DNA from 3 places in the Paenibacillus sp. 05T425 genome. Region 3 is predicted to be linked to each of the others. Evidence: riboswitches for the same ligand, from Rfam matches in the RefSeq annotation. Region 3 holds a riboswitch; each other region holds the start of a gene.
The links. A riboswitch is a leader RNA that binds a small molecule or an ion and turns the genes downstream of it on or off. The one in region 3 is predicted to bind cyclic di-GMP.
Positions count from the first base shown of each region.

Region 1: it holds a riboswitch for cyclic di-GMP, as region 3 does, so the genes downstream of both, AC1DF0_RS07380 (pyridoxal phosphate-dependent decarboxylase family protein) here and AC1DF0_RS30355 (LPXTG cell wall anchor domain-containing protein) in region 3, are expected to answer to the same signal.
Region 2: it holds a riboswitch for cyclic di-GMP, as region 3 does, so the genes downstream of both, AC1DF0_RS05480 (glycosyl hydrolase family 28-related protein) here and AC1DF0_RS30355 (LPXTG cell wall anchor domain-containing protein) in region 3, are expected to answer to the same signal.

Region 1 is NZ_JBFTLA010000003.1:120,023-130,842, forward strand. It holds gene AC1DF0_RS07345 (glycoside hydrolase family 43 protein) at 1-728, shown strand, start outside; gene AC1DF0_RS07350 (glycoside hydrolase family 43 protein) at 761-2,266, shown strand; gene dapA (4-hydroxy-tetrahydrodipicolinate synthase) at 2,508-3,410, opposite strand; gene AC1DF0_RS07360 (sigma-70 family RNA polymerase sigma factor) at 3,592-4,608, shown strand; gene AC1DF0_RS07365 (diguanylate cyclase domain-containing protein) at 4,651-5,541, opposite strand; gene AC1DF0_RS07370 (endo-1,4-beta-xylanase) at 5,741-6,769, shown strand; gene AC1DF0_RS07375 (SGNH/GDSL hydrolase family protein) at 6,850-8,028, opposite strand; cyclic di-GMP riboswitch class I at 8,315-8,401, shown strand; gene AC1DF0_RS07380 (pyridoxal phosphate-dependent decarboxylase family protein) at 8,496-10,184, shown strand; gene AC1DF0_RS07385 (methyl-accepting chemotaxis protein) at 10,165-10,820, shown strand, end outside.
Region 2 is NZ_JBFTLA010000002.1:368,018-378,837, forward strand. It holds gene AC1DF0_RS05470 (hypothetical protein) at 162-1,088, shown strand; gene AC1DF0_RS05475 (NAD-dependent epimerase/dehydratase family protein) at 1,170-2,549, opposite strand; cyclic di-GMP riboswitch class I at 2,867-2,951, shown strand; cyclic di-GMP riboswitch class I at 3,045-3,129, shown strand; gene AC1DF0_RS05480 (glycosyl hydrolase family 28-related protein) at 3,210-4,595, shown strand; gene AC1DF0_RS05485 (polysaccharide deacetylase family protein) at 4,834-5,862, shown strand; gene AC1DF0_RS05490 (YveK family protein) at 5,884-6,504, shown strand; gene AC1DF0_RS05495 (Gfo/Idh/MocA family protein) at 6,553-7,566, shown strand; gene AC1DF0_RS05500 (nucleotide sugar dehydrogenase) at 7,586-8,917, shown strand; gene AC1DF0_RS05505 (acyltransferase) at 8,935-9,522, shown strand; gene AC1DF0_RS05510 (DegT/DnrJ/EryC1/StrS family aminotransferase) at 9,519-10,622, shown strand; gene AC1DF0_RS05515 (lipopolysaccharide biosynthesis protein) at 10,634-10,820, shown strand, end outside.
Region 3 is NZ_JBFTLA010000024.1:1,694-12,513, reverse strand. It holds gene AC1DF0_RS30405 (anthranilate synthase component I family protein) at 39-1,613, shown strand; gene pabA (aminodeoxychorismate/anthranilate synthase component II) at 1,631-2,212, shown strand; gene pabC (aminodeoxychorismate lyase) at 2,209-3,102, shown strand; gene folP (dihydropteroate synthase) at 3,123-3,983, shown strand; gene folB (dihydroneopterin aldolase) at 4,020-4,406, shown strand; gene folK (2-amino-4-hydroxy-6-hydroxymethyldihydropteridine diphosphokinase) at 4,384-4,938, shown strand; gene AC1DF0_RS30375 (helix-turn-helix domain-containing protein) at 4,890-5,102, shown strand; gene dusB (tRNA dihydrouridine synthase DusB) at 5,165-6,202, shown strand; gene greA (transcription elongation factor GreA) at 6,545-7,021, shown strand; gene lysS (lysine--tRNA ligase) at 7,111-8,631, shown strand; cyclic di-GMP riboswitch class I at 8,916-9,011, shown strand; gene AC1DF0_RS30355 (LPXTG cell wall anchor domain-containing protein) at 9,079-10,656, shown strand.

The DNA of each region.
Region 1 (10,820 bases), on a different contig from region 3:
GCGTTGTACCGGTTGCTTGGGAGAACGATTGGCCAGTTCTGGGACAAGACGGCAGAGCGCCGCAGACGTACGAAGTGAAGCTGCCGAGCACTTTGCCAAAGCCTATTATCATCAGCGATGATTTTGATTACGATGTGAACTTGTTGGCGCTTAATTGGCAGTGGAATCATAATCCTGACCCGGACAATTGGTCGGTCACGGATCGTTCGGGTTATTTGCGCCTCACGACAGGACATCTTGCCAACAGCGTAGAGTTTGCTCGAAATACGTTGACGCAACGCACAGAAGGTCCAGCTTGCATCGGAACTACGTTACTGGACATAACCAATATGCAGCCGGGCGACCGTGCAGGATTGGTGGCGCTGCAATACGTCTTCGGCTCAGTCGGTATTCAGGTTGACGATAACGGCGAACATTTCGTAGCAATGAGCTTCAATGGAAGAGCGGATGGCAGTGAAGGCGAGATAACGGTCGAGCGGACAAGATACGAAGGGACTCGGATCTATTTGCAAATCGAGTTTCAATTCGATAATGGCGGTCGCGAGGACATTGCACACTTCCGATACTCTTCGGACGGTGAGGAATGGCATTCGATCGGCAGTCCGCTGCAGTTGCATTACAAGCTTGAGCATTTCATGGGCTACCGATTTGGACTATATAATTATGCTACGAAGCAAATTGGTGGATTCGCCGATTACGATTACTTCCATTATAAGAAGCTTGTTTAATTATTACGCGCCAATGAGGAGAGTGTGCTTGCATGAATTATAAAAATCCAGTTATAAGCGGGTTCCATCCTGATCCGAGCGTGTGCCGTTCTGGCGATGATTATTATCTCGTAACGAGCTCCTTCGAATATTTCCCTGGCGTACCTTTATTCCACAGCAAGGATCTGGTGAATTGGACGCAGCTTGGCCATGTTCTAACAAGGCCGGAGCAGCTTGATCTGAGCCGTGCGCCCAGCTCCGGCGGCGTATTCGCGCCGACGATCCGCGAGCATAACGGCAGATTCTACATGGTGACGACGAATGTTACCGCTGGCGGCAACTTCTTCGTGCATACGGATGATCCGCGCGGACAATGGTCGGACCCGATTTTCGTAGATCATCCCGGTATCGATCCAGAACTATTCTTCGATGAGGATGGAACGGTCTATTTCACATCTTCATCCAATCAAGGCATTTATCAAAGCAAGATTGACGTAAAGACTGGCCGGAGGCTGTCCGAACCAACATTCCTATGGACGGGAACAGGCGGCCAGTATCCCGAAGCGCCGCATATTTATCGTATCGGCAATTGGTACTATCTTATGATTGCCGAAGGCGGCACCGAGTACGGCCATATGGAAACGATCGCGAGAAGCGAGCGGCCAGACGGGCCTTATGAAAGCTGTCCGCATAATCCGATTTTGACCCATCGGAGCTTGCTAAAGTCCATTCATGCTACGGGGCATGCGGATCTTGTCCAGACGCCCGAAGGAGATTGGTGGGCCGTATTTCTAGGCATTCGGCCGCATGGTTATCCGAACAAACATCATCTAGGCAGAGAGACGTTCCTTGCGCCTGTTACATGGACAAAGGACGGCTGGCCGATTATCGGCGAAAACGGGACGGTAAGCGAGACGATGCCGGCAGGCAATCTTCCGCTGCAGCCAGCAGCTGTTGTGCCGGTTCGCGAGCATTTCGAGTCTTCGAGCCTTGCTCCATGCTGGAACTTTATGCGTTCGCCTAATCCGGATAATTGGTCGCTGGGCGAGAAGGAAAGCTGTTTGACACTGCGGGGCAACGAGACGACGCTGAATGAAATCGGAGCGCCTGCCTTCGTCGCTAGAAGACAGCAGCACTTTGTTTGCAGCGTGTCTGCGCATATGGAATTTGCTCCACAGCGCGACGGCGAGGAAGCCGGCATTACGGCATACATGAATGACCGTTTCCATTACGAAATTGCCGTGACGAGAATTGCCGGCGTCCGCAAAGTTATTTTCCGGAGAAAGTTGGGCAGCCTCCAGGCAATCGAAAGCGAAGCTCCTTGGTCTTCCGATTCGATCGTGCTGCATCTGAAAGCGACTCGGGGGCAATACGAATTCGGTTTTTCCTATGGTGATGGAGCGCCTTTCTGGTTCGGCTGTGGCGAAACGTCCCTGCTATCGACAGAAGTGGCGGGCGGATTTACGGGCGTGCTTTTCGCCTTGTACGCAACAGGTAACGGTAAGAAATCGGAAGCGCCGGCGCACTTTGACTGGTTCGATTACGAAGCGGTTGAATAATATCGTTTATTACGTGCTCGACAGCCAGACCGCAATTCCAAGCGAATTGCGGTTTTTTCTTTGCAGGGGTACTAGGCTCGCGTAACGGCATTTTGTTGAACTAAATAGGACGATTACCGAAAAGAGAGTGAATAGCGACATTTTGTCAAACTACACGCCCTTTTTTTGACCATAAAGCGAAAAACGCCTCGTTAACGTTCCTAAATCAAACTAAATCAGCGTATACGGTGTAATTCCCATTTTAGTTGCCCGAAATGCCGTTATAGCTGCTGTTCTCCAGCACATTAGTAAGCAAATCGACTTCTTCTGGGGTCAATGGAGTAAGAGGCTCACGGCAAGCAGGCTTGATGAGCCCCTGTTCTGCGAACAAATGACGAATGACTCTTACCCATCCGATCTGTCCCAGTTTCTCCAATACCGGTTGAAGCCGTTTCAGCTCCGTATCGGCAAGCTCATGTTGCCCTTCTCTTAAGCGAGTTACGATGGCGTTCATCTCGTTCGGATATAAATTTCCGGCAACGCTCGTGAGGCCGTCATATCCTTTCTTAAAATAGTCGACAAACGTCAGGTCTATGCCGGAGAACAGCTGGAGCTTGTCGCCAAGCATGGCGCGTATGCGCTGAGCCTGGCTTAAATCGCCGGTTTCTTTAAGCGCGATAATTTGCGGGAATTGGTCGACTAGTCTAAACAGCGTGTCCGGTTCGAGGTTAAAACCAGTACGAATAGGATTGTTGTACAGCATAATCGGCAGCGAGGTCGCGGAACATACGGACTCTACATACAATGCAGCTTCCCTCTGATTCGGACGTACATACGGCGGGAAACCGAGCATAATGGCGTCGATGCCTGCTTGTTCAGCCTCCACTGCGAGCTTTACAGCATCGCGGGTTCGTACGGCTGCTACGCCGGCATAGAGCGGTAAGTTGCTGCGGGCAGCGCCCTTGACGGTCCGATAGAGATGAATTCTTTCCTCCACCGATAATGAATGCTGTTCGCCGGTCGATCCGCTTAAGAGCAAAGCCGGTACATGATTCGCCTCATAATATTCAAGCATGCCCACAACGCCGTTCTCATCTATGCGTTCATCCTCGTCAAATGGCGTTATCATGGCAACGCTGTATGGCAGAATGGTTTTCAAATCCATAGTTAGTCACTCCTTTGCTACTATTCATACTTGCTTTCGAATTCGTTGTCAATCTATTGCTTTCTATAACCGCTCCATATTTTTGTATAATAGAAGAAGAGTAGAAAAAAATTTTTGAGATCGCGACGGTTTTTTCAATGAACTCCCGTCTTATATATAGATCGATTTGAGGAGGAGCAACTTGTCTGTTACGGATGCAGAGTTGGTGGGCAGGGCGTGCAAAGGCGATAACGAGGCATTCAGCGATTTAATCGGCAGATATGCGAATGCGGTGTACGGGACAGCGTACGGTAAGCTAGGCGATTTCCATAGGGCGCAAGATATTGCGCAGGAAGTGTTCGTCAAAGCTTTCAAAAAATTGTCCAGCATTAAAGAACCCGATAAGCTGGGCAGTTGGTTGTATGCGGTTACGAATAGGGAGTGCTTGGACTGGTTGAGGTCGAGCAAAAACGAGTCCGTATACGACCCGGCACATAACGAGAATATGCCGCAACATGAAATGCATGAAACTGCCGAAGATACATGGCTGAGGAAAGAGCTTCGAAACGAGGTATGGCAAGCGCTTAGCAACCTGACTGAAGCTAACCGTACGGTCACGATTCTCTACTACATCGATGACTATAAGATCAGGGAAATCAGCGATTTCCTCGGTCTGTCCGTTGAAGCGGTAGAGAGCAGACTTCGTCGATCGAGAACGTTATTAAAGAAGGAGATGCTCAGCATGGTTAACGAAAATCTGAATCAGAATAAGCTGAACGAGGAGTTCAAGAAGAAGGTGTTTCAGGACGAAAGAATGCCCGAAACACAATTTCGCCGCGTGGCGATGGGCGAGAGCGATTTTGACGATATCGACATGTACAAAACGAAGTTTGTTAACATTAATTTAGAAGGCGCTAGCTTCGATAATATCAATATGAGCAAAACGTTATTCCACGATATCAACATGCATCAGGCCAAATTCATTGAAGTAGGTTTGTGGGATATCGAGATCGGAAACTGCGCAATGGGCGGGGCTTACTTTCACGATATCGGGCTGAAGGGCAAGAGCAATACGTTCGAGAACTGTGAATTAACCGGAACATCCTTTACAAACTGCAATCTTTCCAACGTGGAAATTAAAGACTGCGACATATCGGGACTTAAGATTAATGGGATATCCATTCAGGATTTATTAGAGAACTATACGAATAACAAATAAGAACGAAGGCCCTCTTCTAACAGGAAGGGGGCCTCGCAATTTCTAAAGCTTGCACGATTCGATAGCGATCGAGTTTGGTCCTTCTTTCCGCGCTTCATTAATGGTTTCAATAGAGTCTTCGATGACCTTACGAATCTCCGCAATCGATCTGACAGAGCCGACTAATGCGCCGATATAACAACCCATTTGCTTCGGACAACCGATGCTATTGAAATCAAAGGCTATCATATCATCGACTATGGACTGCGCGACACGAGTGATCGCTTGGTGATTTGCGATTGCGAATACGATGAATTCATCGCCATCAGCACGGCCGATAGCGGCCTGAGTTATGCCGGCACGGACATTGGCTTCAATGATTTGATAACAAGAGGCAATGACGTTGTCCCCTACCTCGAAGCCGTAATCGTCGTTCACCTGCTTGAAGTGGCTGATATCAAAGCGAAAGACGGAGAGGCTATCGTCAGACGAACATGAGGCTGTGATGCCGGCGGCTGCCTCCAGAAACATCTCCATATTGGGAATGTTTTTTTTGATTTCATGGGCTGCAGACTGCTCGATATGCAATAAATCTATTTTTTTATCCATATCAAACCCTTCTTTCTCGATTATAGTGATAAGCCGATCAATTGCGATTTTCTTCTGAATGTGTTCATTAAGCAGCGATGAGATTTCGATCCGCTTACGAATCAATTGATGAACGATGATGCTACTATCTACAGGTCCGTTTATCAATTCTTTGATTTCAGTAAGGGAGAAGTCTAGATTTTTGAGAATGACGATCCAATTCAATAAATGGGATTGGCTCGGATCGTAGGAACGATATCCCGTTTCAGCATCGATCGCCGACGGCTTCAGCAGACCGATCTCGTCATAGTGACGCAGCATTTTAGCAGTAACGTTGTTTTGTACGGCGAATTCACCAATTTTCAATCGATGACACCCTTTCATAAAGAACTCCGGCCGGAATTGCTTAACCTAACGATAAACCCTCCCCCTATGGGAAAGTCAATCTATTATTTTCCAAAAGCGTTTCCTATACTTCGACGGGTTGTTTGCAGCGCATGCAAGGTCTAAACTATACGCGAGCAACGATAATAACCGATGGATCGAACGAGGGGAGCAATCATTCATGAATCAATCCACATCAGCACAAACACCGAAGCTGCACGAAGTGTTCGATCAGCAGTTTCGAATCGGCGCAGCCGTTAATCCGAAGACGCTTGTCTCGCAGCGCGAGCTGCTGGCGCTGCATTTCAATAGCGTAACGGCAGAGAATGAAATGAAGTTCGAACGGCTGCACCCGGCCGAGGAGCGGTATACGTTCGAGGAAGCGGACCGATTAATGGAGTTTGCGAAAACGAACGGTATGGCAGTAAGAGGGCATACGCTCGTATGGCACAACCAAACGTCCGATTGGGTGTTTGATAACGGTGCGGGCGGCTTAGTTGATCGCGATACACTGCTTGCACGAATGAAAGCGCATATCGAAACGGTAGTTGGGCGTTATAAGGGACAAATCTATGCATGGGACGTTGTGAATGAAGCAGTGTCTGACAGTGGAGATGAGCACCTTCGTCCGTCCAAGTGGCTGGACATTATCGGCGATGATTTTATTGCCAAAGCGTTCGAGTACGCACATGCGGCTGATCCTGACGCGTTACTCTTTTATAACGATTATAACGAGTCAGTGCCAGCTAAGAGAGAAAAAATTTACGCGCTGGTCAAGTCGCTTAAGGAAAAAGGCGTGCCGATCCACGGCGTTGGCCTTCAGGCGCACTGGAACCTGACGCATCCGACGCTGGACGATATTCGTGCAGCTATCGAACGATATGCGTCGCTAGGACTGCAGCTGCATATTACGGAAATGGACTTATCGGTATTTGCCTTCGAAGACAGACGCACGGATCTTACCACTCCTACGGCTGAGATGATGCAGTTACAGGAGGAAAGGTACGGTGATATGTTCCAGTTGTTCCGGGAATATAGCGATGTACTGACAAGCGTTACGTTCTGGGGAGCCGCTGATGACTATACGTGGCTGGATGGATTCCCGGTTAGGGGTCGTAAGAATTGGCCGTTGCTGTTCGACACGAAGCATCAGCCAAAGGGCTCGTACTACAAAGTGATTAGCCAAACGGCGGAAGCGCTTGAAGGCTAATAGCTAGTGAGACGGTAAACAGTGAAAGACGGCCGCCATCCCTATATTAGGGAAAGGAGGCCGTCTTTCGTTTCCCCGCGTTAGGATACGAAGCCAAAGCCGAGGATCGTAAACCTTTTGCACGCGTGATTGGGCGACATCTCGATTTCCACCGTGTGCTCACGCGATTCTTGCTCCGTATACAAGATGACTACATGGCAATGGGTCCATTTGATTGCCTGTGGGTCGACGACTTTCACAATCTCGCCGTCAACGTAAATGTTAGCGCTGCCGTAATCGTCGCTTCCTGAATCTTTGTAGACCAAGAGGAGACTTTTGCTGCGAATCGTCATCGTAAAGTTGTGGTTACTCGAATCTGCCGTATGCATCCAATTGTTAGGGAATTGAGGCGTGCCGTACGGATGGTCGTCCATCTCCGCCATTTGAAGTTCGGTATCGATTGCGTCGAAGCCTCCTTCCGATATATTGGCTATGCTAGAGCCGTTGGCCCGATCCAACAAACGGACATGGACGAAGTCATTACCGATTACCGGCGGCTTGTCGATCACAATATGTTCATGATCCATGGCGGAACGGTCGGTTTCGGCGAACAGCCAGCCTAGACAATCGGCCATGATTGTATGACCTGCATTGGTCGGATGGTAGATGTCGCTGAAAAATTGCTCTTTGGTAATGATGTTCCCCTCGTCTTTGGTTATCTGAAATTGGTCCACCACCGCATCTTTTATGCTTACCATGGGAAGCTCATAATGATAACCAACGGGCGCAAGCCGATCTTGCAAATTCCAGTCGCTTTCGAACACACTGAACAATAGGATGACGGCTGGAGCGTTGTCAGCAGTCAGTGCTTTTAATACCAGGCTTTCGTAACAGCTCCCTTCCGTTTCGTCGTCGGCGTCATTGACTGCAAATTCCACAATGACGATATCAGGGCGTACGGCTCCATCTCTCAGAACATCCCTCTGATAACGAATCATCCCCAGCTCGGAGGGCGTGCCGCCGAGTCCAGCTTTGACGAAACGAATAGAATCGCCGCCGTCCTTTCCGAACATCGACTTGAAGGTGGAATATGACCGATGAGCATAGCAGTCGGTATGGAGCGGATTGGCTCCCGCGCCGTGAGTAATGGAGCCGCCAATGTAGGCAATCGTAATCTCTTCGCCTCTTTTCGCTTTTTCGATAGCGGTTTTTAATCTCCTGTTGTTTCCTTTGTTTAATAGCGATTTGGCAATTAAATCGTTGTATGTTTCGTCTGTCATAGATAATCTCCTCTCTTTTAAATATGATCTTAAAACGAATGGGAGGATAAGAAAACCTGCTGAATCATAGCTGTATCGGGGTTGAACAGATTGGCAGTAGCAGGAATATTGCACCAAATATAATCGGTCGACAATATCGAACAAAGGAAGATTGTGACAAAATGATGATTTCTTAAAAAAATTAACGAAATCTCTATTTCAAATCTATTGATCTCTGAAATGTAAAATAGTAGAATGTTCCTATTCGCTGTAAATGTTTACTAATTGTATCGATGAACTTTCCTAAAATCACATAATGCAAATCCGTCGAAAGACGAGAGACGCAAAGCTATAGGGACTACTTCTCAAAAAGAAATGTCAGCCAGTTGCAAAAGATTTAGCAGAGGCATGTCTATGGTCGTCCATAGGCATGCCTCTTTGCTTACAACAAAAAAGAGAGAATAACGAAATAGGAGAGAGTGGAGACAATGAGCGAGCAAGAGATGAATATCCGGACCTTATTTCCAAGCGACGACGGCAACGAGCGACAACGAGACGATCTTATAGCACTATTCAGGCAAATCGTAGAAGGGGTCGATGCTTTAAAGGATCCCGATTCCGTTAATTTAAAAGGAACGAAAGATAGAGGAGCTACTTTCTATCAGGATTTAACGAAGAACAGCCGCATTCCCGTTAGCGGAAGCACGCAAAATGAAGTGAACGGCGAGCTGCTCAAGCTTCTGCACGGTCATCCCTACCATACGAAATACTTTTTGACTAATATTTTGCCCATGGCCAGTATTCCGGGCATCATGGGAATGCTCACCGCTTTTATGGTGAATGGCAATAACTTGTGGGACGTATACGGACCTGCCGGAGCGGAGGCCGAAGTCAGAGTCGTTGCCATGATGTCGGCGCTGATTGGTTATGACCCTACGGCAAGCGGCGGATATACGACTTGGGGCGGGCAAGGGGCCATCTTTACGGGACTTCGACTAGCCATTAATAAATATGACGCCAAAGCTGCAAAAGCAGGCGTACCTGACAACTTGTTTGCCTTCTGCTCGGAAGCGGCTCATTACAGCCTGTTCAAATCGATGGAAGCAACGGGTCTGGGCAGCAATAACCTGATCAAAATCCGTACGCGAGAAGACAGCTCCATGGATGTTCGGGATCTCGAAGAGAAAGTGGAGAGCGTTATTTTAAGCGGAGGCGTCCCTGTGTACATTGTGGCAACGACAGCGACGACGGATGCGATGGGCATCGATAATGTCGAGGAAATCTTGGCTGTGTCAGAGGAACTAGCGACAAAGCATGGCATTCAAAGGCCGCATATCCACGCGGATTCAGCGCTGGGCGGATTTTTTGCCTTCTTTAACGATTACGACTTTGAAGGAAATCTACATAAATTCGATACTGAAACACTATCTGCGCTTCAAGCGATAAGGGAGAGAATGAAGCATTTGGGATTGGCGGATTCGTTGTGCTTTGACTTCCAGAAGCTCGGTCAAACGCCGTACTCCACGAGCTTATTCCTTGTGAAGCGGGCATCCGATCTCAAGCTGCTTGATTTGGAGCCGGATGAAACGCCGTATGTTGGACATCGGGGTTATGGGGATTATCATACGAGCTATACGCTGGAATGCTCTAGAATGGGCAGCTCGATCAGTATTTTAAGCGCGCTAACGGCTTTCGGCATCGAAGGTTATCAGAAGCTGCTCGCCCAATTCGTCGAAGTCAATATAGCGTTCAGGAAGACGTTGGCTGCCGAAGTTCCCGAAGCCGTCATCGTCAATCCGCTAAATCCGGGCATTATCACGCTGTTCCGTTTGTATGCAGATCGTAAAAACGGCTATCACGCGGAATACGAGGGGCTCCGCAGCTATGCGGAGATTGAGCGCGAAAATAAGCTGAACGAGCTATTGTTCGAAATATTGGGCAGAGACCGCGGAAAAATGTTTTTCGGAGATACGAAGAAGCATCTCTACGTGCCAACCGCGGACCGGGCGGGTCAAATTGCGCTGTATGCGGCTAAGTTATTCGTCATCTCTCCGTACACGCAAACTTCCGATGTCGGTGCAATCGTTCACTATTTGAAACAAAAAATCGCTGAAACGTATGCCGCTTTTGATCGGCTATCCACGAAGGAGAACAACCATGAAGAAATCTATTCTTAAATTGAATTGGTTCAGAGAACATCTTGCTGTCAAAATCTCGGTCAGCATCCTGCTGCTGCAGGTCGTGACATGCGTAGCCTTTGCTCTGTCCGGCTATATGACGCAGAGCAACCTCTCGGAGAAGCTTCTGGAGCAATTCGATAAGCGGCTCGCGACGGATATTCAAATCGCGTCGAACACGCTCGCAGCCATTCCGGGAAGCGATATTCAACTGACAGGGGCGGACGATCCGAACTACGCGATAATCAAGACGGAGCTCGAGAAGCTCCAGACCGTTCATAGCTTGGAGAACATTTATATTTTATCCAATACCCAGGATGAAGAACGGATTCTGATTTTGTCGGGCGTCCCTGACGACTTCGGAACCGCTTATCCGTTTACTGATGAAATGAGGGAAGCCATTGCTTCCAAGAAAACGATGTTCAGTCCGATTTACGACGATGAATACGGCACGCATAAATCTATCTTCGTGCCGCTGACCGATAAATCCGGCACCGTGTACGGCATCTTGGGCATCGATCTCGATGCTTCCGTTGTGCCTGAGACTGCATCCAGCTCGAACTGGATGACCATTATCATTTCCGTCATCGTCTTCGTAGTCGGCAGCGTGATCGCCGTTATTATTAGCCGAATCAT
Region 2 (10,820 bases), on a different contig from region 3:
TTATTGAAGCCAAATGGCAAGAAACACCAACCGACTTCTTATAAGACGGTTGGTGTTTCTTGCAAATTCCGTATCTTATTGACGATCAAAAGGTTGAAAGGTATCATGGTAATAAATGTATCTTATACAATTCAATATAGGAGAAGAGGTAGCTACCACAAATGGACGATCAGCAATTTCTGAACGGTTGGGCCGAATTCAACCGTAAGAAATGGAACTGTGATGCAATAGTTAAAACCTTTAAAGCATCAAATTCAGATGCGTATTGTGATAGTTTAATGTTTCTTAATCATAACAAAAAGCTGTTTTTGCCTCCGCTTAATCCGTATCACCCTACTATTTTTCGCCCAACTCCAACGAATAAAGTACAGAAAATCGGAAGCCAGTGGCATGAGGTCTCAAAAGCATTCATTGAAAGTTTATATGAATACGCAGGGTCAGCCAATTTTTATTTTCCGCCTGAAATTACGGATATTCGCCCTTTTCTATGGCAAGGGTTCATAGCTGATATAAAGTATACATATTATGTGGATTTGCCTTATTCGGTAGAGAACATCAGCCCCTCTCTGCGCAACAAAATGAAAAAGGCCAATTCGTTGGGTTACTATTCTATTCGGACGGACGATATGGAGGCCGTTCACTACTGTTTATCCGGAACCGAAACGAGGAAAGGCTTTACCCATCAATTATCGGTTAAGGATTTATTGCTCGCGCAGCAATTGCTTGGAAGCGACAGGTTTCGCGGCTATGTTTGTTACTCCAATGAAGGTGAGCCTGTTAGCGCAAGCATCACCTTAGTATCCGGTGAACAGAACGCGATTGGATGGATATCCGCTTCCAAGAGCGAACACCTCAGTGATGGCATCGTACAGCAGCTGCAAAACCTTGAGTTTGAGGATCTGGACCAAATCGGGATTAAAACATTCGATTTCTACGGGGCGAATATTGAATCGGTTTCGGCGGCAAAGTCTCATTGGGGTGGGGACTTGCGGGTTTTTTACGGTATCAGACTGCCGGGCTACAAAGAGATTGTTCGGGCTGGTCGCGATTGGCTTGCGTTGAGTACAAAAAAAAGAACGGCCAGATAAACGGAAACAGAGCCCTGCCTGCACCATTGCGAATGGATGCTGACGGGGCTCTTCCGTATTTCTACTATTTAATAAAGAGTGTTAATGCTGAATAAGCTCTAAGTTCGAATAATCTTCTTGGGAGACGACTTGCGCTTCAATATTATGCTTCTTAAGACGATTGACGACGATGATCGCATCTTCGGACGTCGAATTCGACAACAAGATATAGATATCGCCGTTAAACGCAAGGCCGATGAAATCCGACTCGCGAAGCGAATCGTTCACTTGTTTGAGGAGCGCGCTGTCCTGAATGATATCCCTTGAAAGCGAAACGAGGGCGAAGCTTGCATTGTAATTGCGTTTCGCTTGCTCCCTAGAGCGTATAACGGCAAGGAAGACGTCAGGCTTAAGCACAGGCATGCCTTCCAGGTAACGCTCATGCTGGCTGAGGTATAGGCTGCGGATATTCCGGGATAGCGACGAGGCGATCAGTTCGTTATTAATGTTAATGTCGTCGAGCGTCGCGCCCGTGTTATCCGATTTTTTGGTTAGCGGCTTTAAATCGGCGGTGGATTGCGCAAACCATTCATACGTGCGGCGAATCCCCGTTTCGAAGCTGAACTTGGGCGACCAATCCAAAACTTTTTTTAGTCGGTTATTGTCGAGTCTTGAACGATATATATCGCCTGTGCGAGCTTTTTGCTTCTTGATTTCGGGGATCGGCCGAATGCTGCTCAATATGTTGACTAGATCATTGACTGATTGCTCCGTATCGGTGGACAAATTCATGATGCCGCTTTGGTCAGAAAGGCTTGCTTGATAAATAACATCCGCGACATCCTCCACGTATATGAAATCGCGGGTTTGGCTGCCGTCCCCGTAAATCACAAGCTCCTTGCCATCACGGATCCGTTCCATGAAAATGGATACGACTCCGCCTTCTCCAATCGATCCTTGGCGCGGTCCGTATACGTTGCTGAATCGGAAACAAATCGTATCCAATTGGTAAATTTCGTTCCACTTTGTGCAATAGTATTCCCCGAGAAGCTTGTTGATCCCGTATGGCGAGACGGGCTGACAAGGCATATCCTCATTTAGCGGAATCTGATCGTTCATTCCATAGACGGCCGCAGAGGAAGCGAATATGAGCTTCTTGGTTTTATATTTTGCGGCCAACTGCAAAATGTTGGTTAGTCCTAGGATGTTCGATTTTGTATCTGCGTATGGATTTTCCATCGAAGTGACTACATTGATCTGGGCAGCCAAATGCACAACAATGTCAACGTTATGGTTTTCGAAGATGGATTCACAAACGGTGCTCTCCACATCCGCGATGTATGATATATGGCGGAATTTGCAATTCGATATATGACCGGAGGTCATATTATCTATAATAATGACTTCATGTCCTTCGTTGAAAAACCTCTCAGCAACAAAAGAGCCAATAAATCCGTAGCCGCCCGTAATTAATATTTTCACGCTACCACCCCATTTTCCCTTCTGATTTTAGTGAAGAAGTCCGATTGCGGCTCTTTGGAGACCGGCGTTTTGCTATTATGTACGCTGCTAGAGTATTGTTAAAGATTGAGTCTAATAGGTGATAGCAGGGTCTACTTGACTATGATAATTGTTTAGGAAGAGGTTGTAAACAAGTTCTAATTTATGGCTAAACCCCTGTTGAAAATAAGTGTCGAATCTTATTCAAAATTAGGCTATGAATCTATTAAAACCTATTGCTTTATACCTATTAGTCTGGTAATATTTATTTAAATATTAAGTAACTTCATATACTCGATGTGTCGAAAAGGCAAACTGCGTGAAAACGCAGGACGCAAAGCTATAGGGGCTAAATGGGAAACCACACGCCAGCCAGATTCCGAAAACTTTTCAGGTTCTATTTTAGAACTTATGACATGTCATAAGTTCTTTTTCTATTCATCACACCAACATTTTCACTAACTTAATATTTGGAAACAGCGATAACGGCAAACCGCGTGAAAGCGCGGGACGCAAAACTACAGGGGCTAAATGGGAAACCATATGCCAGCCAGTTCCCGAAATGTTTTCAGGATGAAATAGGACAATCCTGAAATCTGGGATTGTCCTATTTATTTCATTCAGGATATGGAGGTAGTGAAAATGGGCATTTTCAGTAAATTAACGAAAAGCATGACCGCGATGGTGCTTGTAACGATTTTGAGCGGCATCGGTTTTTATGGACTATTCATCGAAGAAGCGAACGCTGCTAATATGATAAATGTTAAGACCTACGGAGCAAAGGGAGATGGCAAGACGGACGATACGTCCTCGATCAAAAAAGCGCTGGCAGAAGGCGCTGCGAAGAAAACGACGGTTTACTTCCCGAAAGGAACGTACCTGGTAAACCCGAAAGATCCGCTCGCTGTAAGCAGCAACACGAAAGTGCTCGGTGATGGCGCAACTTCGATCATCAAAGCTAGCACAAAAGATTTCGGCTGGGAATTAATGCGTGTATCGGGTAAGGATATTGAGATCAGCAACATTTCGCTCGACGGCAACAAACTAGTTAACCGTGTACTCGTTGTAAGCGGAGGAAGCGAACGCGTTAATATCAACAATTCGATTGTAGCGAATGCTTCCCACAGCACGAAAACGAGTAGCGATTACTTCTCGGGCGTGCTTTCGGGAATCCTTGTATACGGCAATACGAAAGCAATCACGATCGATAGTAATGAAGTGAAGAATATTGTTGCGCTCAACCCTACTGGTGGAAGCATGATTGCTAGAGGTATTTACGTAACAACGACTTGGGGCAAAAGCGAAGCTGCAGCAGCTAATGTATCGATAACTAATAACTATATTCACCATATCGGTCCTGCTGATGACGGCGATGGCATCTATTATGAAGATCCTAACATGGATGCAGGAAAAGGCACGGACACAAACAGCTTGATCTCGAATAACAAATTCGACAACAATGCCAAACGTGCTATTAAAATTTATGCACAAGGCATTACGGTAACTGGCAACCAAATTACGAATTCGTACCTGCAAAATAATTATTACAGATCGGGCTCGGATAAAGGGCTACTTGCTCCAGACATGTATTCGGCAATTAGCGTATACGGCAGCAACAACACGGTTAAACAAAATACGATTACAGGCTTAGGAAGCTTCTATGCTGCAATCGAGGTTGGCGCAGCGGAAACGGTTAAAAACATCGTTATCAGCAACAACAAAATTACTATGGGTGCAAAAAGCGTTCAAAAAGGCAAAACAGCCATTCGTCTTGGAAATATCAATAACTTCACGATTGACGGAAATGTCATTGAAAATGGAGAAAAAGCAATTTGGACGTGGCAAAACGCGGACAACGGTACGATTACAAATAACAAAATCAAAATGATAACTGGCGGAGGCATTGATTTAACGACATATCTTTCGCAGTTTTCTCAAAAAAATATCGTATGCTCGAACAACACAATCCAAGCTGCACAATTCACGGTTAAGCTCGCAAGCAGCAACTTTAACGTACAAGTTCTATAATAGTTTTGTAAACAACGAGACTTCGACATCTATTGTCGAAGTTTTTTTATTAACTTCTTTCATTATATAGAAGGAGTTATCCGTGAAAGGCACGGAAAATGTCGTTTCATTTTTATTTACTTGACGAGTCTTGAAGATTATAATACGAATATGCTTCAGGTGCAGGCAAACAGTTCTGGACTATGTTGGAAATTTTGTGGAAATAGCAAGTGACCATTGCATAAAGGAATGAGTATTTTTGACTAGACATAAAGGACTATTTGTTATTTCGCTTGATTTTGAATTGTATTGGGGCATACGTGATCTTTATGAACTAGATTGGTATAATAGTACGTTTGCAAAAGAAAGAGAGTTAATTCCTACCGTATTATCGTTATTCGAAAAGTATGGTATTCATGCCACATGGGCGACTGTAGGGCTATTGTTTTTTGAGTCTAAGGAAGAAATGATTAATAGCTTGCCGATAATTAAGCCTAGTTATATAAATCAAAATTTATCTCCTTATTCTTACTTGAAGAGTGAGCAGATCGGCGCAAATGAGTCATTCGATCCCTATCACTTTGCACCTTCGCTTATTCAACGGATTCGAACAACGCCATTTCAGGCGATATCCACACATACCTTTTCACACTATTATTGCAAGGAATCTGGTCAGACCGAGAAGGAATTTGTTGCTGATATTCACGCAAGCATCCAAATCGCCGAAAAACAAGGTATGACATTGGAGAGCATCGTTTTTCCAAGAAACCAAATCAATGATTCCTATTTGCAAGCACTGAATCAATTAGGTATTAAGTCATATCGAGGTAATCCGAAACATTGGATATACAAACATGGCTATAGCACCAATGATTCCCTGCCGTTGAGAGCTCTTCGTTTGCTCGATACGTATATTAATTTGTCCGGCAATCATTGTTATCGAATCGATGAAATAATGACCGAACTTCCCATAAACCTACCAGCCAGCCACTTCTTCCGCTCCTACTCTTCCAAGCTCCGCTGGTTAGAACCGCTTCGTATTAAGAGAATACTTGATGGAATGACCTATGCGGCTAAACACGGCGAAGTGTATCACCTCTGGTGGCATCCCTATAATTTGGCAAGTGATGCCAATGAAAATATGGATGTGCTGAACAGAATACTCGAACATTATCAACATCTGCAACATAAGTACGGGATGACGAGTTTGAATATGGAGGAGCTTTGTAATCAAGTATTAGCTAGTGCAAAGAGAGAGAAACGTTCTTCCTATCAATCGCAGCATTAATCCAAAACATGAGGTGAACGAATGGACATCCAGTTCTTAAAAGAGGCGAGCAAACGGTATTTTATAGTTATTTTATTAGTAATTGCATTATCTGTCGGAGGCGCATTTGCATTAAATACTTTCGTAAAGCCTACCTATCAGGCGAGTGTGAGTGTAGTGGCGAGTATAGCATCTTCAGGAGATGCAGGTATTTATAATGAGTTTTTAGCAAGCCAGCTGTTAACGGGTACGTATAAGGATGCTTTGAAAAGCTACTACATAGCAGGCAAAGTGAAAGAGAAACTCGGCAGCAATCTTACTGCAACGGAACTGCTGGGCAAACTGGAAGTGGAAACGAACGTAGACACGCTTGTTATCAAAATTAAAATAAAAGACGATCACGTAAAAGATGCGGTTGCTATTGCGAATGCATATGGAGAAACGTTTCTATCGGAGTCTAAGTCCATTATCCAGTATGCAAATATAACGATGTTGGACTTGGCAAGTATCGAACAAGCATCTGATCCTGTCAGTCCCAAAAAAGCGTTCAATCTCGCCATCTCCTTGTTTATAGGCGTTTTTGTGGGGCTAAGCATTGCTCTTATGCTGGAAGGGAAACGTCAGGAACGGAGAAGAAAGCGTTCAGAGAACACAAGCATCTAATCGATGATTACAAACGGAATAGAATGAGCGGGCGGGGTGGATTGGAAAATGATTAATTATGCGATTGTTGGCTGCGGCCATATTGCCAATAAACATATAGAAGCAATCGAGAAAACCGAGCAAGCAAGCCTTGTTGCTATCTGCGACACGAATCCCAATAGATTGAACCAGTATATGAACCAGACAGGCGTGGAAGGTTACGTGAACATCGATGAAATGCTGGAGCGACAGTCCAATATCGACGTGGTTTGTATTTGTACGCCTAGCGGTCTACACGCTCCGTTAGCCGTGAAGGCTGCTAAAGCAGGCAAACATCTCATAATCGAAAAACCGTTGGCGCTAACGATCGAGGATGCCGATGCCATTGCCGAAGCCGTGACGGTTTCGGGTGTCAAAGCAGCGGTTGTCCATCCGAATCGCTATCGGCCAGCAATTCAATTACTTAAATCGGCGTTGGAGAAAAACGTATTCGGAAAAATAAGCCATGTAAATGCCACGGTACGCTGGAACAGGGGACAGGCTTACTACGATCAAGCGCCTTGGCGCGGAACGAAAGCAATGGATGGCGGAGTGTTAATGAACCAAGCCGTGCATAATCTGGACTTGCTGCAATGGCTGTTCGGCAGAGTGGTTCAAGTAAAATCTATGGTCGATACGCGAATACGAAACATTGAAGCCGAGGACGTTGCCGTCGCCACGTTGCGTTTCGATAGCGGGGCCCTTGGCGTAGTGGAAGCAGCCACTACGATCTATGACAAGAACCTCGAGGAATCGATCAGTATATTCGGCGAGAACGGTTATGCGGTCATCGGAGGCGTAACCGCCAACTGGATCAAGCAATGGAAGTGCGATTCCATGAGCGATAAAGAGGTAGACTTGCTTAAGCAAAAGGTTGAGGCCGATCCGTACGGCGTATCGGGACATCAGCAAATTATTGAAGATATGGCCGAGGCTATTCGGGATAACCGCGAGCCAGCCGTAACGGTCGAGGACGGAAAAGCCGCGGTGCAGCTAGTTATCGATATTGTTCTTGACGGCAGCACCAGTCTACAAACGAATTAATCAGGAGGCGTCTTATACAATGGAAGCTGTTAAGCTTAACGAGTTAAGCGATAAATTGATAGAAAAGTTGCTCAATAAGTCGGCCGTCATCGGGGTTATCGGTTTAGGATACGTCGGCTTGCCTCTTGCCGTTGAGAAAGCCAAAGCCGGGTACAAAGTCATTGGATTCGATGTACAGCAGAAAAAAATCGATATGGTGAATAGCGGATATAACTATATCGGCGACGTCATTGACGAGGATTTGCGGATTATGGTCAAAAACGGGTCGCTCCGGGCTACATCGGATTATTCCTTTATAAGCGATGTCGATGCCATAGCCATATGCGTGCCTACTCCGCTTGATATTTACCAACAGCCCGACACGAGTTATGTGGAGAACTCGACGAAAGCGATATCCGAATACTTGCATCCGGGGATGCTGGTTGTATTGGAGAGCACGACATATCCGGGTACGACGGAAGAGCTGGTTAAACCGATCTTGGAAGCAACGGGGTTAAAATGCGGCGAAGATTTTTTCCTTGCTTATTCGCCTGAAAGAGTCGATCCCGGCAACAAGTTTTTTAATACCAAAAACACGCCTAAGGTCGTTGGAGGAATTACTCCGGCATGCTCGCAAGTTGCACAGACGCTCTATCGGCAAGTGCTTGACGGCGATGTTCATGCCGTATCCAGCCCCTCTATCGCCGAGATGGAGAAAATATACGAAAACACGTTTAGACATATTAATATAGCGCTTGCCAACGAAATGGCGATTCTGTGCGATAGAATGGGTATAAACGTTTGGGAAGTCATTGACGCTGCCAAGTCGAAGCCGTACGGATTCATGGCCTTCTATCCCGGGCCGGGTCTCGGCGGACACTGCATTCCAGTCGATCCGTTCTATCTGACCTGGAAGGCGAGAGAGTACAACTATCATACCCGCCTTATTGAGCTTGCAGGCGAAATCAACAATTCAATGCCCGAATTCGTTGTGCAGAAGATCGGCGAAATACTCAACAAGCATAAAAAATCGGTCAACGGCTCAACGGTTTATTTGCTGGGCGTCGCTTATAAGAAGGACATTGACGATTATCGGGAGTCCCCGGTACTTAAAATTATCGAGCTGCTGGAAGAACGCGGAGCATCCGTCGTCATCAGCGATACGCATATCGATACGTTTAGATATAACGGCAACCAATATGAGTGCGTGGAACTAACGGAGCAGAGGCTTGCCGAAGCCGATATTACGGTTATTACGACAGATCACTCGGGATTTGATTACGACCTAATCGGCCGGGCAAGCCAAAGCCTATTTGATACAAGAAACGGCATGAAATCGTACCCAAAACCGGATAACTACCATTTGCTATAAGCTGGAGGTTTGAAAACATGAGTTATTTCGCGCATGCGTCTGCCATTATTGACGATGGTGCCACGATTGGAGAAGGAACAAAAATTTGGCACTTCTCGCATGTATGTCCTACATCGGTTATCGGAAGCAATTGCAGCTTGGGGCAGAACGTATTCATTGCCAATAGCGTATCAATCGGCAACGGGGTCAAAATTCAAAACAACGTTTCCGTTTATGAAGGAGTCATCCTTGAAGATTATGTCTTCTGCGGACCGAGCATGGTGTTTACGAATGTAAGAACGCCAAGGTCGGCATTTCCACGCAATAGAAGCAGCGATTATTATAAAACAACAGTTAAGCGCGGCGCATCTATCGGCGCTAACGCAACAATCGTCTGCGGCGTAACCGTCGGGGAGTGGGCATTCGTTGCAGCGGGAGCGGTAGTCAATAAAGACATAGCCCCATACGAATTGTATGCCGGCGTACCTGCAAAGCGTTTGGGGTGGGTATGCGAATGCGGGGCTACTTTGCGCTTCTCCAATCATGAGGCCGTCTGCGGCGAATGCGATCGCGAGTATGCGATAGAGCAGGACTTGGTACGAAAAACGAAAGGGAGTTCACTATGAAACGCATTCCGATTCTTGACCTCAGCTATGAGATTCACGAGCTCAAACCGCAATTAATGAACGCCTTTGAGAGCGTTATCGATAACGGCGTATTTATTATGGGTGCCAACGTAAAGCAGTTTGAAGCGGAGGCTGCTGCGTATTTGGGCGTTAAGCATGCCGTGGCGTTAAATTCGGGTACGGACGCCCTCGTTATAGCGCTGCTTGCTGCAGGCATTCAGGAAGGAGACGAGGTCATCACGACACCGTTCACCTTCTTCGCAACCGCGGAGGCGATAAGCCAAGTAAAAGCGACTCCCGTGTTTGTTGATGTTGAGCCTAGAACGTACAACCTGGATTTGAACCAGCTTGAAGCGGCAATAACGTCAAAAACGAAGGCTATCATACCGGTCCATCTCTTTGGCCATACCCTCGACATGGATCGTTTGATGTCAATAAGCGAGAAGTATGGACTTGTAGTTGTCGAGGATGTCGCGCAAGCATTCGGCGGTATGCATAAAAATAAAAAGGTCGGCACGATTGGAGATTTCGGCTGCTACTCCTTCTTCCCGTCCAAAAACTTGGGCGCCTATGGCGATGGAGGAATGCTTGTCACAAACAACGCCTCGTTTGCCGAGAAAGCGGCAATGTTACGGGTTCATGGCTCCAAGAAAAAGTACTATAACGAGGTTGTCGGATTTAACTCACGTCTGGATGAAATACAAGCAGCCATCCTGCGGATAAAGCTGCCGCATATCGATGAGTGGAATGAGGGGCGGAGAAGCGCGGCGGACCGCTATGCTAAGCTATTGGAAGGCGTCGATGGAATCATTGCGCCAAGCGAAGATGATTATGCGAAGCACGTGTTCCATCAATATACGGTTCGGGTGACGAATGGAAAACGTGACGAGCTGCAGAAGAAGCTGGAGGCTGAAGGGATAAGCACGATGGTCTATTACCCGGTTCCGGTCCACAAACTGCCGATTTACGAGTCAATGCGCGTTCAGATGCCCGTCTCCGAACAGCTGGCAGAAGAAGTACTTTCGCTTCCGATATGGCCGCAAATCGATGCAACCGTCCAGCAGTACGTGATCCAAAAAATAATTGAAGCTCTTCAATAAGGGGCCTTTTTATGCTCAAGAAGTTAAAAAACTTTTCACCTGATTTATTTTTCAAAAACGTTGTTGTACTGGCGAGCGGGACGATCATAAGCCAGATTATTATCTTTGCGACATTGCCGATTATTACGCGGATTTATAATCCGGCCGATTACGGCACTTACTCTTTGTACACGTCCATCATAGCGATTTTGCTAATGA
Region 3 (10,820 bases):
CTAGGCAAAATAAGTCAGATGAACGGGGGTTGAGGGTGATGGTCACCGATAGAAAGCAGTGGGTCCGGTGGCACGCCGAGCGGAAATATACGACGCTTCCGTTGCTTAAGGAATTGCCGATTCAGAGCCGTGATAGCGGCATAGTCACTTCTTGGGAAGAAGCATGGCAGGACGCATCACCGTATGCCGTTGTGCTGGAGAGCGGGAAGGATGGCAAGTATACGTATTTGGGCTTGCATCCGGATGCCATTATTCGGGGCAAAGGACTGACTGCCGAGTCCGTCACCTACGAATCGCTAGAGGAGCAAAGCCGGCGCAACTGGCATGGCAAGCCGCTTGAAGTGATGAGGGAATGGATGGCGGGCGCAGTCGGACCGCGTCTAGCTTATGGACCGAAGTGGATCGGCGGCTGTGTCGGCTACTGGAGCTATGATGTGATACGTTCGATAGAACGTTTGCCGGAGCTTGCGGACGATGATCTGACTTTGCCGGATTACTTGTTCATGCGAATGAATGAACTATGGATTATTGATCATGAGCGCTCTGTCGTTTATTGTGCTGTCCATATGCCAATTGATCCGAACGCCAGTGAGGAGGAGCTGCTGGAAGCCTACGATCGTGCGCTGTCTCGCGCCGAGGGGATGACAGACTACTGGCTGACATGGTTCGAAGAAGAGAAAGCGTGCCGCAAGGCGGAGGCGGTCAAGGAGAAGCGCCTTAAGCTGACGGAAGCGGATCATCTTCATATCGACATCGAACAAATGAACGATATTAGCTCACCGTTCAAGAAGCAGGCGTATATGGACGCCGTAGAAGCGATTCGCAATTATATCGGCCAAGGCGATGTGTTCCAGGTAAATCTGTCCCAGCGTCAAAGCCGTGCGATTGATACGTCACCGGAAGAGCTGTACGAATGGCTCAGACTGTTCAATCCGTCGCCATACATGGGCTTCCTGCGCTGCCCTGACTTCCAGCTGGTGTCGGCTTCACCGGAGCTGCTCGTAGAGCTGCAGGACGGCAGATTGGCAACGAGGCCGATTGCCGGCACGAGGCGCAGAGGGCGGACAGAGGAAGAAGACCGCCAGCTTGCAGAGGAGCTTGTCGCTAACGAGAAGGAGCGCGCCGAGCATATTATGCTCGTCGATCTGGAACGCAACGACCTCGGCCGTATATCGACGTACGGGACGGTTGAAGTGAAGGAACTTATGGTCATCGAGTATTACTCGCATGTGATGCACCTCGTGTCGCAAGTCGAAGGGGTTCTTGCCGAAGGCAAGGACGCATATGACGTCATTGCGGCTACGTTCCCGGGAGGCACGATTACAGGAGCACCGAAGATTCGAACGATGGAAATTATAGAGGAGCTTGAGCCGGTACGCAGAGGTCCGTACACGGGATCGCTCGGCTGGATTGACTATAACGGCGATATGGAATTTAATATTATTATTAGAACGATGGCTATCAAGGATGGCGTTGCTCATATACAGGCAGGTGCCGGTATCGTGATCGACTCGAATCCGGAACGCGAATATTATGAATCTCTGAACAAAGCGAAGGCGTTGTGGAAGGCCGTTCAGTACAGCGAACAGTTGGCCGGAGCAAACAACGGATAAGAGGGGGAGCTTAGACGATGATCCTTGTAATTGATAATTACGATTCCTTTACGTACAATCTCGTTCAGTATTTGGGAGAGCTTGGCGAAGAGATTGTGGTCAAAAGAAATGACGAGATCGACCTAGCGGGCATTGAAGCGCTGAAGCCCGACCATATTCTCATTTCGCCAGGTCCTTGCTCGCCTAATGAAGCGGGAATCAGTCTCTCGCTCATCGACCATTTCAAAGGCGTTATTCCGATCTTCGGCGTATGCCTAGGCCACCAATCGATCGGACAAGCGTTCGGAGGCGAGGTTGTCCGCGCGGAGAAGCTGATGCACGGCAAAACTTCACTCATTCATCATGACAGCAAGTCGATCTTCGAAGGCATGCCATCCCCGTTCACGGCGACGCGCTACCATTCGCTGATCGTTCGACGCGAGACGCTGCCGGACTGTCTCGTGATTACGGCTGAGACGGATGAAGGCGAGATTATGGGTCTTCGTCATAAGGAATACGCGATTGAGGGCGTTCAATTCCACCCTGAATCGATCATCACGGAGCATGGCCTGACGATGCTTCGTAACTTTTTGCAAAATAAAACCGGAGCCGCGCGATGAAAGTCAGCTTGAACGGCTCTGTTAAGGAAGCAGGCGAAGCCGTGATCTCGGTCTACGATCACGGTTTTTTGTACGGTTTGGGCCTGTTCGAGACGTTCCGTACTTACGGCGGCCGTCCTTACCTGCTGAACCGCCATCTAAGGCGGCTGCAGGTTGGCTGCGAACAGCTAGGCATTCTGTATCGCGGCGATGAGAAGGAAATTAGCGAGCAGGTGACGGAGCTGCTGGCTGCGAACGGCCTGACGGACGGTTATGTCCGTCTGACGGTAAGCGCGGGTGTTGGCGAGCTTGGTCTCCCAACGGGCGATTACGAGCAGCCGAGCGTGCTGCTGCTCGTGAAGTCGCTGCCGCCGGTCAATGATTCGATTCCTATGCATGGAAGAGAGCTGAGGCTGCTGCAGACGCGGCGGAACACGCCGGAAGGCGACATCAGATTCAAATCTCTCCATTATATGAATAATATTATTGCGAAGCGTGAGCTGCTTGCCTCTTCTCCTCCGTCAGGAGCCGAGGGGCTTATGCTGACGAAGGAAGGCTGGATCGCTGAAGGCATTGTGAGCAATCTGTTCTATGTGAAGGACGGCATTTTGTGCACGCCGGCTATTGATACGGGCATCTTACCCGGTGTAACGCGCGAGCGTGTTATCGAGCTTGCACGGGAAGCGGGGCATGCGGTGCATGAAGGACATTTTACATGGGAAGAGCTTGTACGAGCTGATGAAATATGGATGACTAACTCCATACAGGAGCTTATACCGATTACGACGCTATCCGACATTGCGAGCAGGAACGAGACTGTACAAGTTGGCGACGGTTATGCGGGAGATCTGACGAGAGGCTTGCTAGCACTCTATCGTGCGGATACATCGCGACTTGTCGGGAATGAATAACGGTTAAGGAGAGTGGCAGCATGAGCAAGAGCAGCACGCATAATAGACATTGGTTATATGAGTTGAACGGCGGCATTCGGCTGGAGCTTGGCAAACGTACATTAATTATGGGCATTCTCAATGCGACGCCTGACTCCTTCTCTGATGGCGGCAAGTATACGGGGGTGGATGCTGCAGTAGCCCACGCGCTTGCTATGGTGGAGGATGGGGCGGATATTCTCGATATCGGCGGCGAATCGACGCGTCCGGGTTTCGAGCCCGTTCCTCTTGATGAGGAGCTGCGGCGCATCATTCCTGTTATTGAAGCGGTGCGGAAGGAAATTCCGCATATACCGCTGTCTATAGACACGTATAAGGCTGCTGCTGCACGTCAGGCGCTCGAAGCGGGCGCTCACATTATTAACGATATATGGGCCTTGAAGGGTGACCCCGAGATGGCGGCAGTGGCCGCAGAGTTCGGCTGTCCCGTTATTCTTAACCATAACCGTCATGCGCGGGACTACAACGATTTCGTGCCCGATGTGCTGGCTGATCTGCTTGGCAGTGTCGAGATCGCGAAGACGGCCGGCGTTTCGGAGACTCAGGTATGGCTCGATCCCGGTATCGGGTTCGCCAAAACGTACGAGAACAACTTGGAGCTGCTTGCTCGCTTATCCGAACTGTCGGCGCTGGGCTATCCGGTGCTGCTCGGCACATCGCGCAAACGGTTTATTCGCGACACGCTGAGCTTGCCCGTGGAAGAGTTGGCATTCGGCACAGCCGCGACAGTCGCGCTTGGTATCGCGCAAGGCAGTCATATCGTAAGGGTGCATGACGTTCGCGAGATGAAGCAGACCGCTTTGATGACGGACGCTATTTTGAAATTTAAGACAACAAAGTAAGAAATAAGACGTTTGCCTGTGAGGGGAGTGACGGAAATGGACCAAATGGCGATTAAAGGGATGCGCTTCTACGGGTATCATGGCGTTTTTGCCGAAGAGAATAAGCTGGGGCAGCAATTTTACGTCGATGTCGTGCTGCATATGGAGCTTGGCCAAGCTGCTGAGACCGATGATTTGAACTATACAATTAACTACGCGGAGATCCATGCATTCACGAAAGAGATCGTGGAAGGACCTCCTTTCAAGCTGATTGAAGCTTTAACAGGTCACATTGCATCACGGGTTCTGGAAGCTTATACTATGGTAAATGAAGTGACGGTTCGAGTAACAAAGCCGCATCCTCCGTTCGATATCCACTTTGACGGGGTAACGATCGAGATGCGGAGAAAGCGGGGTGCACATGGAAGAGCGATTCCCGCCTAACGGGCAGTCATTCGAAGCGTACGTCGCTTTAGGGTCGAATATGGGAGAGCGAGAGCAGCTTCTGATGGAGGCTATCGGACTGATTGACCATGAACCAACCATTGAAGTACGGAGTGTGTCGGGCATCTATGAGACAGATCCTGTCGGCTATACAGATCAGCCTGCATTTCTGAACATGGCCATAGCGATCCGCACTTCGCTCAGTCCGATCGAACTGCTGCGCAAGCTCCTCGAATATGAGCTGCAGCTAGGGCGAGTTAGGCAGATACGTTGGGGACCGAGAACCATTGACCTCGACCTCCTGCTATACGATAATGTCAGAATGGATCAAGAGGAGCTGACACTGCCGCATCCGCGCATGATGGAGCGGTCATTCGTGCTTGTGCCGTTAAACGATGTTATCGAAGTATCGCATACGCTGCAGAGTGAGGTTGCACGTGCGGCCGGCAGCGCGCTTCAGGATGGAAAGGAAGGCATCACGTTATGGAAAACAATCAATTGGCGCAGCGCGTCAGAGCCTTTCGGAAGCTGAAGGGTTACACACAGCAGGAGCTGGCCAAAGTACTTGGCGTATCTGTTGCGGTATTGGGCTCGCTTGAGCGCGGTACGAGGAAGACAGACCCGAAGCTGCTTAACCATATCGCGAGCACGCTTGGGATCGACTATGAGGAATTAATGTCGGATAACCGTGAATAAAGCCTGACGTCCGGCACAGGGCGCTTGGGATCAAATAATATCAATGAGGAGTTTGGAACGGCATGCTGAAAATCGGCGACATCGAGATGAAGAATAGGGTCGTGCTGGCGCCGATGGCAGGCGTGTGCAACCCTGCTTTTCGTTTAATAGCAAAGGAATTCGGAACGGGACTTGTATGCGCGGAGATGGTGAGCGACAAGGCGATCCTGCACGGAAATAAACGAACGATGGAGATGCTGTTCGTTGACGAGCGCGAGAAGCCGCTTAGCTTGCAAATATTCGGCGGCGACCGTGAGTCGCTGGTCGAGGCGGCGAAGGTTGTCGATACGCAGACGAATGCAGACATTATAGACATTAATATGGGATGCCCCGTACCGAAGGTAACGAAATGCGACGCCGGCGCTCGTTGGCTGCTTGACCCGAACAAAATCTATGAGATGGTATCTGCTGTCGTAGACGCAGTGAAAAAGCCGGTTACGGTGAAGATGCGTATCGGCTGGGATGACGAGCATATTTATGCGATCGAGAACGCTCGTGCGGTTGAGCGCGCAGGCGGCAAAGCCGTTAGCGTACATGGACGGACGCGGGAGCAACTGTATACGGGCAAGGCGAATTGGGACATCATAAGGGATGTCAAACAATCGGTATCTATTCCCGTAATTGGGAATGGCGACGTATTCTCGCCAGAAGACGCGAGAAGGATGCTGGATCACACCGGCGTCGACGGCGTTATGATCGGACGCGGCGCGTTGGGCAACCCATGGATGCTCTATCGTACGATTCAGTACTTGGCAACGGGCGAGCTTCTGGGCGATCCGGCACCGCGCGAGAAGATGGAAGTCGCGATCTTGCACCTTGACCGACTGATCGCGCTGAAGAACGAAGCGGTAGCCGTGCGCGAGATGCGCAAGCACTTAGCATGGTATTTGAAGGGCTTGCCAGGCGGCGCGCGCGTGAAGGACGTTATTATGGAAGAAACGGACCGCGATCGCATGGTGGCGATTTTGGGAAATTATATTCGTTCATTGGAGGAAGAGGCCGTGCAGGAGCAGAATGGCGCTTCATCCGTCCATACCGCAGCGGAAGAGATCATTCATTAAATGGATCGCCGGTTGCCGCTGCTTTTAATGGAGCGCCATGTCGGAGCATGCTTCATTTTGGAGGCAGCGGCACTTGCATCGACAAAGTTCGACAGATGTCGGCATGATGCGGAATGTATGGATTCACGCCTAAGTGAAACGGTTTCAATGGGACGTTTGGCTTTGATTGACATTGGGGGCAACTTTGAAATATAATCGTGCAATATAATCCAAAGAGGCTCTCAAGAGACTCCTTTAAAGTGAAATGACTCAAGGTATGATGGCAATGAAGCGTAATATATTAGGTAACAGTGAATTCATACACGGTATGAAAATAAGTCACACGACGGGAGAATCGGAAAGATGAACGATAAGCAAATCATTCTGACTCAGGACGGCTTAAAGAAGCTTGAAGAGGAACTGGAAACCTTAAAGTCGATCAAGCGCCGCGAAGTCGCTGAGCGGATCAAGGTTGCAATCGGTTATGGCGATATTAGCGAGAACTCCGAATACGAGGACGCGAAGAATGAGCAGGCATTTATCGAAGGCCGTATTATTACGCTTGAGAAGATGCTTCGTAATGCGCGTATCATCAATAACGATGATATCGATATCGATACGGTGAGCATTGGTTCGATTGTAACGGTTGAAGATATGGAATTCGGCGACACAATGGAATATGCGATTGTAGGCACTGCGGAGTCCGATCCGCTCCAAAATAAGATTTCTAATGAAAGTCCGGTTGGCAAGGCGATTCTAGGCAAGAAAAAAGGCACCGTTGTAGAAGTGAACGTACCAGCCGGCATCATTCAATATAAAATTGTCGATATCAAAAAATAAGGTTTGCGATGAATGGTTTAGAAAGCTTCCTTGCCGGAAGCTTTTTGAACGTTATCGGTTACCCTTACGTATCAGGGAGATGAACGAAAGTGGAACATGAGAATAACGAGCAGGGACAGGAGCAGGAGCTTAGTGAGCTTCTGCAGATCCGCAGAGACAAACTAGACGAGCTTCGCGCTTTAGGCGTTGACCCATTCGGCAAGAAGTTCGAGCGCACTCATAATGCCAAAGATATACTAACAGCCTATGAAGCGTCTACGAAGGAAGAGCTGGAAGGCCAAGCGGTTAAAGTGAGCATCGCCGGCCGTATTATGCAGAAGCGCGGCATGGGCAAGGCAGGCTTCGCGCATATCCAGGACTTGAGCGGCAAGATTCAAATCTACGTCCGCAAGGACACGGTCGAAGAGCATAAGTTCGCTGCTTTCGATCTGCTTGATATTGGTGATATTGTCGGCGTACATGGCGTCGTGTTCAAGACGAATACAGGCGAAGTTTCCGTCAAAGCGCAAGATGTTGACGTATTGACGAAGTCGTTGCTTCCGCTGCCTGACAAGTACCATGGCCTGAAGGACGTCGAACTGCGCTATCGTCAACGTTATGTCGACCTGATTGTGAATCCGGACGTTCAACAAACGTTTATTACCCGGTCCAAAATCATTCAATCGATGCGCCGTTATCTCGATTCGAGAGGTTACTTAGAAGTAGAGACGCCAACGTTGCACTCGATAGCGGGCGGAGCTGCTGCTCGTCCTTTCATCACTCATCATAATGCGCTAGATATGCAGCTTTATATGCGTATTGCGATCGAGCTTCATCTAAAACGTCTTATCGTGGGCGGCTTGGAGAAGGTATATGAGATCGGCCGCGTATACCGCAACGAGGGTATCTCGACGCGTCACAACCCTGAGTTCACAATGATCGAGCTGTATGAGGCTTACGCTGACTACAAAGATATTATGGCTCTGACCGAGAATCTGATTGCGCATATCGCACAAGAGGTGCTTGGCACAACGAAGATTATGTACCAAGGCCAAGAAGTCGACTTGACTCCGCAATGGCGCCGCGTCTCGATGGTAGATCTCGTGAAGGAACTTACAGGTGTCGACTTCAGCGTGGAGATGACCGACGAGGAAGCACATCGCCTTGCTAAAGAGCATAAAGTTGCGGTTGAGCCGCATATGACGTTTGGTCATATCTTGAACGCGTTCTTCGAAACATTTGGCGAGCATACGCTCATCCAGCCTACGTTCGTTACCGGACATCCGGTTGCGATCTCGCCGCTGGCGAAGAAGAGTGAAGCCGATCCGCGCTTCACGGACCGCTTCGAGCTATTCATCGTAGCACGCGAGCACGCGAACGCCTTTACCGAGCTGAACGATCCGATTGACCAGCGCGAACGGTTCGAGGCACAGCTCGTAGAGAAAGAGCACGGCAACGACGAAGCGCATGAGATGGATGATGACTTCATCCGCGCCCTTGAATACGGCATGCCGCCTACTGGCGGTTTGGGAATCGGCATCGACCGTCTCATTATGCTGTTAACGAATGCGCCTTCGATCCGGGACGTACTGTTGTTCCCGCATATGAGAGATCATCGCTCTGGCGAGTAAGAGACGAGCTATATGGAAGCAAGATATAAATAACTATAGAAGCGTGGCCGTGTTGATGGTGAATAACCGTCTGACGGCCGCGCTTTTTCTTATTTCTTCTACTAATTATCATGATGAAATTTGTCGAACAAACGCATGAATACGCATACATTTAATGGCGTGAAATTTATGTTCTCAAAATGCTAATCTAGTATTGACACCTTCATAGTAACAGTAATAGAATAGGACTTGCGAATCACAATTGTTACATATTTATGCAAAAAAGCTAACAAAACAACAATATCTCATGTAAATCGCAAACCATCCGAAAGGTTGGGACGCAAAGCCAGGAGTCTAAGGCATCGTTAAGCTATCGATGCTATGATCGTCCGACCGCCATGAACTGTCATGGCGGTCTTTTTTATTTTGCGGAAGCCATGACGTCATATATTATGGGGGAGGGTATTTATGATTAAGAAGAAGTGGTTGAAGTCAGCCCTATTGTTGAAGTTGGTCGTCATCTTAACGATCGGTACGGCTGGTACGGTTTTTGCCCATGGAAGCGGCGGTGGGGCGGCAAGCAATTGCAGCGGCGATTATGTGGATGAGGTCTTCTTTTACAACTATAATTTTTCCCTATCCGATGATGGGGACCAAGTCGTTAGCGGTTCCCGCGACTACGATAAAACCAATTTGAACTGGAATGCGGGAGATGGTTATGCCATTACTTGCGTGAAAGTTGAAGGGTTATCGGATGGTGCAACTAAAACCTATGAGTATGACGGCGGTGCTATTAGCGGAAGTGGCCTTCAGGCGCCTCAGTATGCTTATGAGAAATACGAAAAAGTCAACGGTAAGTGGAAATGGGTAACTTATTATAAAGAACAAACAATATCCTATGTGAAATTTTACTACAAGGAACTGCCGGCTCCAGGCTGCACGGAAGGCTACGATGCCAGCTATAAATATACGGTAGGTAATTCTAATAGCTTTGAAGTAGGACCTAGCGGCAAAAAAGTCGTGAGCGGCGAATTAAAGAACAACAAGAAGACTGTTAATTGGAACGTAATCAACGACACGGATTTATTGAAACATGATGTCGTGTGCGTGAAGATCACTTGGAAATCGGGCAACAAATATAAAACGGAGACGACATCCTACGGAGCAAGCGGAATCAAATCCGGTTCCTCGACAGCTCAGACGGATAAAATCCGTGAAATCGAGTTTTTCGTGAAGAAGACTGTAATTGTACCGACACCGGAACCAACAGCAACACCGACACCGGAACCAACAGCAACACCGACACCGGAACCAACAGCAACACCGACGCCGGAGCCGACAGCAACACCAGAACCAACAGCGACTCCGACACCGGAGCCGACAGCAACACCAGAACCAACAGCGACCCCGACACCGGAGCCGACAGRAACACCAGAACCAACAGCGACTCCGACACCGGAGCCGACAGCAACACCAGAACCAACAGCGACTCCGACACCGGAGCCGACAGCAACACCAGAACCAACAGCGACTCCGACACCGGAGCCTACAGCAACGCCGGCACCGACACCGGAGCCGACAGTAAAGCCAGAACCGACACCAGTTCCGACACCGGAACCAACGGTAGAGCCGACAACGGAACCAACGACACAACCAACAACAACACCAAGGCCAGCTCCTACGCCGGTAGAAACGCCAGAATCGACACCGGAACCAACGGTAGAACCGACTCCGACAYTTGAGCCAACAGCAACACCGGAAACAGAAGTTGTTGTTGACGAAGACGATACACCTCAAGGATCGGTAGACGCAGGTGAAGAGGAAGTTGTCGAAGAGGGTGACAACGAGGTACCGCAAGGATCGGTTGACACTGATACGGATGCAGTTAAAGAAGAAGACGAAGCATCTGTTACAGACAACGAAGTTCCATTAGCAACGCTTCCGAAAACAGGCGATACAAGCTCGTTTCCTACTTATATGGCAGGTCTTGGCCTGCTGTTGATTGGATTGCTTACGTTCAAAAAGAAAAAATCAACAAAAGCATAGAATTAAGAATTGCTAAGCAACTGCCCTGATAGCCTTTACGGTAATCGGGGCAGTTTTTTTGTCGATTGGTCTTGTTTATAAAGGAACTGAGGAGGTTTTGGAGTGTCGGTCCCCGCCTTTTTGTAAAATTTTGATCTATTTTTTGCTAGATAGTATTGATTTAC